DNA from 3 places in the Photobacterium sp. R1 genome. Region 1 is predicted to be linked to each of the others. Evidence: predicted binding sites of a transcription regulator. Region 1 holds the regulator's gene; each other region holds the start of a gene.
What was found. The regulator MetJ, encoded in region 1, represses methionine synthesis genes. The targets are predictions, from matches to a motif close to TTAGACNTNTANANGTCTAA.
Positions count from the first base shown of each region.

Region 2: the regulator MetJ is predicted to act here: its motif matches at 1,786-1,805, upstream of metH (methionine synthase).
Region 3: the regulator MetJ is predicted to act here: its motif matches at 1,978-1,997, upstream of metN (methionine ABC transporter ATP-binding protein MetN).

Region 1 is NZ_BAAHZP010000008.1:74,767-78,050, forward strand. It holds gene ACYP03_RS14640 (bifunctional aspartate kinase/homoserine dehydrogenase II) at 1-622, opposite strand, end outside; gene ACYP03_RS14645 (O-succinylhomoserine (thiol)-lyase) at 619-1,788, opposite strand; gene metJ (met regulon transcriptional regulator MetJ) at 1,974-2,291, shown strand; gene ACYP03_RS14655 (malic enzyme-like NAD(P)-binding protein) at 2,368-3,284, opposite strand, start outside.
Region 2 is NZ_BAAHZP010000011.1:1,844-5,127, reverse strand. It holds gene metH (methionine synthase) at 1-1,730, opposite strand, end outside; gene ACYP03_RS17250 (cation:proton antiporter) at 1,930-3,267, shown strand.
Region 3 is NZ_BAAHZP010000020.1:5,750-9,033, reverse strand. It holds gene ACYP03_RS21980 (methionine ABC transporter permease) at 71-757, opposite strand; gene metN (methionine ABC transporter ATP-binding protein MetN) at 747-1,781, opposite strand; gene gmhB (D-glycero-beta-D-manno-heptose 1,7-bisphosphate 7-phosphatase) at 2,132-2,689, shown strand; gene ACYP03_RS21965 (ABC transporter permease subunit) at 3,051-3,284, shown strand, end outside.

The DNA of each region.
Region 1 (3,284 bases):
TCGCAGAATAGTCAGAGCCGTTTCGGCCCAGCAGTACGGTCTCCCCGCCCTGATTCGCGGCCATAAATCCTGTAATCACCAGACGGTGACCGCTGTGCTGCGCCAGCTCATTCTGAAGCAGCGGCAGGGAACGGCCGCGATCAACCTCCGGCTGAGCTGCCCGTTCGGCCCGAAGGAAGAGTCGTGAGTCCAGTGCCCGTGCCGCCATTGCTTTCTGAGACAACAACGCAGCCAGCAACCGGGATGACCACAGCTCGCCGTGACCCAGTACCCAGGCCTGTCTGGCCGGGGTCATATCACTGCCGGAAAGCTGGCCCAGTGCACTGAATTCCAGATGCAGGGCTGTCAGGAGCTCATCAGCTTCCCCGCCATCCAGCAGCTCCTCAACCAGATGCTGCTGAAAATTCCGCAAGTCCTGCAGGCTCTCATGCGCCAGACGACCATCCTGATTCAGCAGCGACAGCCACTGAATGAGCCGGTTCGTCGTTTTCCCGGCCGCCGAGACCACAATCAGATCTTCTGCATCAGAATACTGCAGCAAAATGTCAGCAACATTCCGGAAGCAACCGGCATCCGCCAGACTGCTGCCGCCGAATTTGTGTAACTGCCGTCCCTGGGTCATGCGCTGATCTCCGCAGCTTTAGCAAAGGCCTGCGCCAGATCGGCAATCAGATCTTCCGCATCTTCCAGTCCCACTGACAAACGCAGCAGGGACGGCAGCAGGCCAGCCTCCAGCTGAGCTTCATCAGACATCGCCCGGTGGGTCATGCTGGCCGGGTGGGCAATCAGACTTTCCGTTCCCCCCAGCGATTCCGCCAGCGAGAAACATTCCAGCGCAGCCACAAAGACTTTCAGCTGCTCCATACTGCCCGTCAGTTCGAAACTCAGCATAGAGCCAAAACCCGCCTGTTGCTTCGCCGCAATGTCATGCCCCGGATGATCAGCGAGACTCGGATGATAAATCTTACCCACCAGCGGCTGGGTCTGCAGATAGGCCAGCAAACGGGCTGAGTTTTCCTCATGCATGCGCATCCGAGGAACCAGAGTCCGGACCCCGCGCAGGGTCAGATACGCATCAAACGGCGCGCCGGTGGCACCGATACAGTTCGCCCACCAGGACAGTTTTTCAGCATGCTCGCTGTCTTTGGCAATCAGCACCCCGCCCACAACATCGGAGTGACCATTGATGTACTTGGTTGTCGAATGCACGACGAAGTCCGCGCCCAGCGCAATCGGCTGTTGCAGGGCCGGAGACAGGAAAGTGTTATCGACGGCGACCAGCGCGCCAACCGCATGGGCCAGCTCACATAACTGAGCCACATCCACCACACGCAGCAAAGGGTTAGAAGGTGTTTCAACCCAGACCAGCTTCGGTTTTTTTGCCAGTGCCGCAGCCAGCGCCTGGGCGTCGCCCTGATCGACAAACTGCACCTGGAAATCCCCTTTACCGGCCCGGGTATTAAACAAGCGGTAAGTCCCGCCGTAGCAGTCATGCGGTGCCACAACCAGATCTTCCGGTCCCAGCTGGGCGGTCGCCAGCAGGTTGATGGCCGCAGTCCCACAACTGGTCACCACGGCCCCGGCACCGCCTTCCAGGTCTGCCAGCGTATCCGCCAGCAGGTTTCGGGTCGGATTGCCCGAGCGGGAATAATCGTACTGGGGCAACGTCCCGAGTTCAGGAAAGCCATAGGTTGAGGTCAAGTAAATCGGTGGGACCACTGCGCGGAAAGGATGATCCGTTTCAATGCCGCTGCGTACAGCGATTGTTGCTGTTTTCTTGTCGCTCATCTTCTAGCTTCCTTGTTCTTTGGGGTGGCCGGGGCCGACGGTCATCAAATTCCCACAACCTTAGCTATATTTAAAAAAGACGTCAACACCTCTAGACGTCCATATGTCTTTGCTTGTGGCAGTAAATCCCGCTAAAATTCCCCCATACAATATTTCAAAACCCTATATCGCTGAGAAGGTAAACAATGGCAAAGTGGAACGGTGAGTACATCAGCCCTTATGCGGAACATGGCAAGAAAAATGAGCAGGTCAAAAAAATCACTGTCTCTATCCCATTAAAGGTTCTGAAGATCCTCACGGATGAACGCACCCGTCGTCAGGTGAACAACCTGCGGCATGCCACCAACAGCGAACTGCTGTGTGAAGCATTTCTCCATGCTTATACCGGTCAGCCATTACCAACCGATGACGACATCCGGAAGGACCGTCCAGACGATCTGCCTGCAGAAGCAAAGGCCATCATGGAAAGCCTGGGCATCGAATACGAAGACATTAACGAATAAAAAAGATAGTCGGCCGAAGTAAAAAAAAACCAGCCTGACGGCTGGTTTTCAATGCAAAACGCAAAATGATGTCTCTTTACACTTCCATGTAACCCACAGGCATTTCGATGCGGGCAACGCCTGACTCTACCGCAGCAACAGCGACCGCTTTCGCAACGCGAGGCAGCAAACGCGGATCCATTGGCTTAGGAATAATATAGTCAGGACCGAACTCCAATTTCTCAACACCAGCCGCCTTGGCCACTTCCGCCGGAACCTTTTCTTTCGCCAGTTCACGGATGGCATGAACCGCAGCCAGTTTCATCTCGTCATTAATCTCGCTGGCACGCACATCCAACGCACCGCGGAAAATGAACGGGAAACAAATCACGTTGTTCACCTGGTTCGGATAATCCGAACGGCCGGTCCCCATGATGAGATCATCACGCACGGCATGAGCCAGCTCCGGCTTAATTTCCGGATCCGGGTTAGAACAGGCAAACACAACAGGCTTTTCAGCCATCAGCTTCAGTGCTTCAGCAGACAGCAGATCCGGACCAGACACGCCCACAAAAATGTCAGCACCCTCAATCACGTCTTCCAGAGTACGCTTGTCGGTATTGTTAGCAAACAGCTGCTTGTATTCGTTAATGTCGTCACGACGGGTGTGGATCACACCTTTACGGTCCAGCATGTAGATCTTTTCACGCTGGGCACCACACTTAATCAGCAGTTCCATACAGGCAACTGCCGCCGCGCCCGCACCCAGACAGACGATCACCGCTTCATTGATATCTTTGCCCTGCAGTTCCAGTGCATTGAGCATCCCGGCTGCAGTTACAATTGCGGTACCGTGCTGGTCATCATGGAAGACCGGCACCTGGCAACGTTCAATCAGACGCTTTTCAATCTCAAAACAGTCAGGTGCTTTGATATCTTCCAGGTTGATCCCGCCGAAGGTGTCGGCAATGTTTGCGACCGTATCGACAAACTCGTCGATGGTGCGGTGTTTAA
Region 2 (3,284 bases), on a different contig from region 1:
TCACGCACCGGCTCATTGCCACGGAACGAGAACGAGACATTCGACACACCACCTGACACCATGGCATGCGGCAGGGTACGCTTGATATCCCCGACGGCTTCAATGAAATCCACGGCGTAGTTATTGTGCTCTTCAATTCCTGTCGCGACCGCAAAGATATTCGGGTCAAAAATAATATCTTCCGGCGGGAAACCCACTTCATCGACCAGCACACGATACGCATTGGTACAGATTTCGATCTTCCGCTCACGGGTATCCGCCTGACCCACCTCATCGAACGCCATGACGATCACCGCCGCACCGTAGCGACGGATTAATTTAGCCTGCTCAACAAATTTCTCTTTGCCTTCCTTGAGTGAGATTGAGTTAACAATCGGCTTACCCTGAACACATTTCAGACCCGCTTCAAGGATTTCCCACTTAGACGAGTCAATCATAATGGGGACGCGGGAAATTTCCGGTTCAGAGGCACACAGGTTCAGAAACCGCACCATGGCAGCTTCCGCATCCAGCATACCTTCGTCCATATTGATATCGATGATCTGCGCACCAGCCTCTACCTGCTGACGCGCCACTTCCAGTGCCTCGTCATAAAGTTCTTCTTTGATCAGACGGCGGAATCGGGCCGAACCAGTCACATTGGTACGCTCGCCGACATTGACGAACAGAGTTTCTTTTTCGATGGTCAGGGGTTCCAGACCAGACAACCGGCAGGCCACGGGTAATTCAGGCAACTTCCTTGGCGGAATATTTGCCGTCACACGGGCCATTTCACGAATGTGCTCAGGTGTGGTCCCGCAGCAGCCCCCCACCAGATTGAGGAAACCGGACTCCGCCCATTCCCGGATATGCTCGGCCATCTCATCTGCTTCCAGGTCATATTCCCCAAAGGCGTTTGGCAGACCGGCGTTTGGGTGTGCTGAGACAGCACATTCAGAGATCCGAGACAGTTCTTCAACATACTGACGCAGTTCATCCGGGCCCAGTGCGCAGTTCAGACCGAAAGAGAACGGTTTGACGTGCCGGAGTGAGTTATAAAAAGCTTCGGTCGTTTGACCGGACAAGGTACGGCCGGAGGCATCAGTGATCGTCCCGGAAATCATCACCGGCAGACTTTGTCCCAGCGCTTCAAATACCGACTCCACCGCAAAGGCACAGGCTTTTGCATTCAGCGTGTCAAAAATAGTTTCAATCAGAATGATATCGGCACCGCCCTCAATCAAAGCACGGGTCGATTCAGAGTACGCCTCAACCAGCTGGTCAAAGCTTACATTGCGGTATCCCGGATCGTTCACATCCGGAGAAATTGAGCAGGTACGGTTGGTCGGGCCAAGAACACCAGCCACAAAACGCGGTTTGTCCGGTGTTTTTGCGGTCCACTCATCTGCGACCTGACGGGCCAGCCTGGCGGCCGACAGGTTAATTTCGGCACTCAGACTTTCCATATCGTAGTCTGCCATCGCAATTGTGGTGGCATTGAAAGTGTTGGTTTCGAGGATATCGGCCCCGGCCTCAAGGTAAGCAGCGTGAATATCCTTGATCAGCTGCGGCTGAGTCAGGACCAGCAGGTCATTGTTTCCTTTCAGGTCCGAATGCCAGTCGGCAAAACGCTCACCCCGGTAATCCTGCTCATCCAGCTTATAACTCTGGATCATGGTGCCCATCCCGCCATCGATGATCAGGATCTGCTCATTTAATCGCTTGTGTAATAATTCCGTTCCCTTCGACACTGCTTACTTCCTTACACTTAAACTTGTCAGCTGCTATCATCCTATCACAGCCTGATTGGAAATCTAGACGTCTATACATCGTTTGCGCAAACTAATTCTTCACCGATCAGCTCAAAGTTTTTATGGCTATCACAGGCCCGAACATTTATATTCTGTCACAATTTTTGCTTAACACTTTTCCAACAGATGAGGATCAAGGATGTCGGTATACAGTACCCTCTGTTTTCTCGCCGCTGCCGCGATGGCTATTGCATTTATTAATCATAAGATAGGCAAAATGCAAACCACCATTGCCATCACTGCCGGCGCCATTGTTTTATCGCTCGGTATCGTGATTGCGGGTCACAATGGCTGGTTTCACCTGGAAGAAATCGCCGCAGAGCAGTTGGGACAGATCGACTTCGAAAGCTTCTTGCTGAAAGGGATTCTCGGCTTTCTGCTTTTCGCCGGCGGTCTGGGTATCAAGCTGCCTCACCTCGAAGATCAAAAGTGGGAAATTGCCATCCTGGCACTTGGCGCTACCCTGTTTTCCACCTTTTTTATCGGCGGTGCGCTCTGGTGGATTTGCCAGACCGTGGGCATCCAGTTTGACCTGATCTACTGCCTGCTGTTCGGTGCACTGATTTCGCCGACGGACCCGATTGCTGTGCTTGCAATTGTTAAAAAATTGCATGCGCCTCGCCGGATTTCAACTCAGATCGAAGGCGAGTCGCTCTTCAACGATGGTTTCGGTCTGGTCATTTTTGTCACCCTGTTCACCATCGCTTTTGGTGATGAGGCACCAACCGTGCTGGGCGTTGGCCACCTGTTCTTACAGGAAGCCATCGGCGGAATCACTTACGGTTTTGTTTTAGGCCTGCTTTTCCACTATCTGATCAGCTCAACCGACGATCACTCCATGGAGTTACTGCTGACTCTGGGTGTCCCGACCGCCGGTTATGCTTTTGCTGATGTCATTCATGTCTCAGGCCCGCTGGCCATGGTTGTTTCCGGCATCATGATCGGCAACTGGACCCGTTATATTGGTTTCTCCAAAGAAAGTGAGGACCACCTGGATCACTTCTGGGAGCTTGTTGATGAATTCCTGAATGGCGTGTTGTTCCTGCTGATCGGTATGAGCATGCTCTCTTTCAGCTTCCACGAAGAAGACTGGACGCTGATGGTCATTGCAGTGCCGCTGGTCCTGCTGGCCCGTTACCTGAGTGTCAAACTCTCTTATGTCGGCTTTAAACGATTCCGGAAGTACAACCCTGAGTCGGTGAAGATCCTAACCTGGGGTGGCCTGCGTGGCGGACTGGCACTGGCCATGGCGATGGCGATTCCGGCTGGTGTCATTGTTATCCCGGAAAAAAATATTGACGTTAAAGAGCTAATTCTGGTGATGACCTATGCGGTTGTGGTGTTCTCGATCCTGATCCAGGGCTCAACCATTACACCAATGATTGAAAAGGCAAAAATCTGGGAAGCTAAACATGGCGGGGACAGCGAGCAGGCTATCGCGTCACATCAGCAGCCGGAAACGAATCCAAAATCTTAACGTTTATCGTCCTTCAA
Region 3 (3,284 bases), on a different contig from region 1:
CACTAACTTATCGGTATCGCCTGAATATGATGTCCGGCGAATGTGAGTTTTCTGTCTTGTTCTCGTTAACTTATCTGTGGTCGACGCGGCGGACCAGATGGTCACCTGCAGACTGAATCAACTGGACCAGAATCACCAGCATGACCACGGTAATCATCATGACGGTGCCGTCAAAGCGCTGATAACCGTAACGGATACCGACATCGCCCAGACCGCCGCCGCCGACGGTACCGGCCATGGCCGAATAACTCACCAGCGTGACCAGCGTAATGGTGACTGCGTTGATAATGCCCGGCAGGGCTTCCGGCAGCAGCACCTTGCGGATAATCTGGGTCGGGGTGGCGCCCATGGCTTGCGCAGCTTCAACCAGCCCGCTCGGTACCTCCAGCAGCGCGCCTTCAACCAGGCGGGCAATGAAAGGAATTGCGCCGACGGTCAACGGGACGATTGCCGCAGCGGTGCCGATTGAGCTGCCCACCACAAAGCGGGTAAAGGGGATAATAGCAACCAGCAGGATAATAAACGGGATCGAGCGGCCAATATTGACGACCGTGCCCAAGGCTTTGTTCAGGCCTGGATTTGCCATCAGACCTTTGGGTTTGGTCAGATGCAGGGCAACACCCAGCGGAATACCAATCGCGAAGCCAATCACACCGGAGGCAAACACCATCATCAGGGTTTCACCCAGAGCTTCCGTTAAAAGACCGACCAGACGTTCGTTGGTTTGCCACCAGGCGGCGATAGAATCAAGCAACATAACCCAGCACCTCTACATTAACTTTATGTTCGCGAAGGAAAGCGATGGCTTGTTGTGTCGCTTCCTCTGTTCCGAAAAATTCTGCCAGCATCAAGCCAAACTTCACGCCGCCGGCGTAGTCCATGTCGGCACTCAGAATGTTGGCATCAATACCAAACTGGCGTGACACCTGGCTGAGCAGGGGGGCATCCACGGAGGCGCCGGTAAATTCAAGGCGAATCAGCGGATAGTTGCTTTCCGTGCGGGTGCTCTCCAGTCGTGCTTGATAGTCTTCCGGAATGGAAAGATCCAGGGTTGCGCGAATGAACTCACGTGCCAGTTCTGTTTTCGGATGAGCGAAAATATCGCCGACCGGGCCTTTTTCAACCAATTCGCCCTGACCAATAATGGCCACTTCAGAGCAGATGCTTTTCACCACATCCATTTCATGGGTGATCAGCAAAATGGTCAGGTTCAGTTTGCTGTTGATTTCTTTCAGCAGTTCCAGAATTGATTGGGTGGTGGCCGGGTCCAATGCGCTGGTGGCTTCATCACACAGCAGGACTTTCGGGTCTGAAGCCAGTGCCCGCGCAATCGCCACACGCTGTTTCTGACCGCCGCTCAGATTCGACGGATAAGCATGGTGTTTGTCGGCCAGGCCAACCAGTTGCAGCAGTTCGGAGACTTTTCGTTGGATTTCGGTTTTATCTGTGCCGGACAGCTCCAGTGGCAGAGCCACGTTGTCAAAAACAGTCCGCGAAGACAATAGATTGAAATGCTGGAAAATCATGCCGATTTTACGGCGGGCCAGCGTCAGTTCCTGGCTGGAGAGTTGTGTCAGGTCGACTCCGTCGACAATCACATGGCCGGAAGTTGGCTTTTCCAGCAAATTGACGCAACGGATCAGAGTACTTTTACCGGCACCGGACGCACCGATCACGCCGAAAATGGTTCCTTCCCCGATACTGAGATTGATATCGCGCAGGGCGTGGATGTCTTTATCCCCGACCTTGAAGACTTTATTGACCCTGTTGATTTCTATCATTCTGTGTCCTGCTACTACTTTTGACGTGCCAGAAAATGTGTATCCAGCATAGCGTTGCGGTCATTACTTCGCCTGTTTTAGTGATTTTGTATGCTGAATTGGCGCATGACCTTGTTATTTGTTTGTGTTCGCGGATTTTTTCCGTGCCTTCTGTTGCCTGATGCTAGGGTGTCTAGATGGCTAAGTCAATAGATATTTTTACGTCTAGACGTCCAAATGAGGTTTTTCAGACGTTGAGCTGAAATCTGTTCGCGAAACCGGTTTGTGTCCTGATGCGGATTAAGAGATGAATCCGGCTGGCAGCCATGCCATAATTTAGTCAATTTTGGTTTCGAGATTTAGGTGGTCGCTTGGCTAAGCCTGCTGTGTTTATCGATCGTGATGGCGTGATTAATGTTGATCATGGTTATGTTCATACCGTGGATGACTTTGAATATATTGAAGGTGTGTTTGACGCCTGTAAGCAGCTCAAAGAAATGGGATATCTTCTGGTACTGGTGACCAATCAGGCTGGTATTGCCAAAGGGATGTACACGGAAGATGAATTTCTGAGTCTGACAGAGTGGATGGACTGGAACTTTGTCGATAATGGTGTGGAGTTTGACGGAATTTATTATTGCCCGCATCATCCGAGTGAGGGGCAGGGTGATTACCTGCAGGACTGTAATTGCCGCAAACCGAAACCGGGAATGTTTATCTCTGCCCGCGATTTTCTGAAGATTGATATGGCGCGTTCAGTCATGATCGGTGATAAAACCGATGACATGAAAGCGGCTGAAGCGGCAGAGGTCGGCACGAAGATTCTGGTCCGTACCGGTAAGCCGGTGACTGAAGCCGGAGAAGCGCTGGCCACTGTGGTGCTGGATAGTGTTGCTGATGTGCCGAAATGGCTGGCGTCTGTGAAATAAACAAGTTCGTGATGCATTTTTCTGAGCAGGCCAACGGCCTGCTTTTTTTATGTCTCGGAATCGGCGGCAATCGAACCAGTGAAATAGCTTCAGAGTATTTGAACAGAACCATTCAGTCTGAGCTTTCATGTTTTGTATTGTCGGTTCTACTGAACCGACGTTATTCATCTGTCTCAACCTGAATGATCCGGGGAGGTGCTGATTTTGATTGTTGATTCATAACATTAATGAGATTAAGTTGAACATTCCGTTTGGTGAAAGAGGCGATTGGATTGCTCTCGTCTGACGGATAGCAAATTTGGACTGGTGCTATACTGCGATTGAAAGGAATTGTGGCAATGACAGGGAGTCATGGAAGCGGATGTTGTCGTATTTTTTGCGCCGCTTGGCGTTAGTGGTCCCTACTTTTATCGGGATAACTGTACTGATCTTTACGCTGACCCGGTTTGTGCCGGGCGGACCCGTCGAGCGGATGCTGGCGAATATTCAGGCCCAGCAAGGGATGTCATCGTCACCGTCCATGGCCGGGGAGAGTAATGCGCTTTCTGAAGAGCAACTGGCAGAACTGAATGCTTTCTACGGGCTGGATAAACCG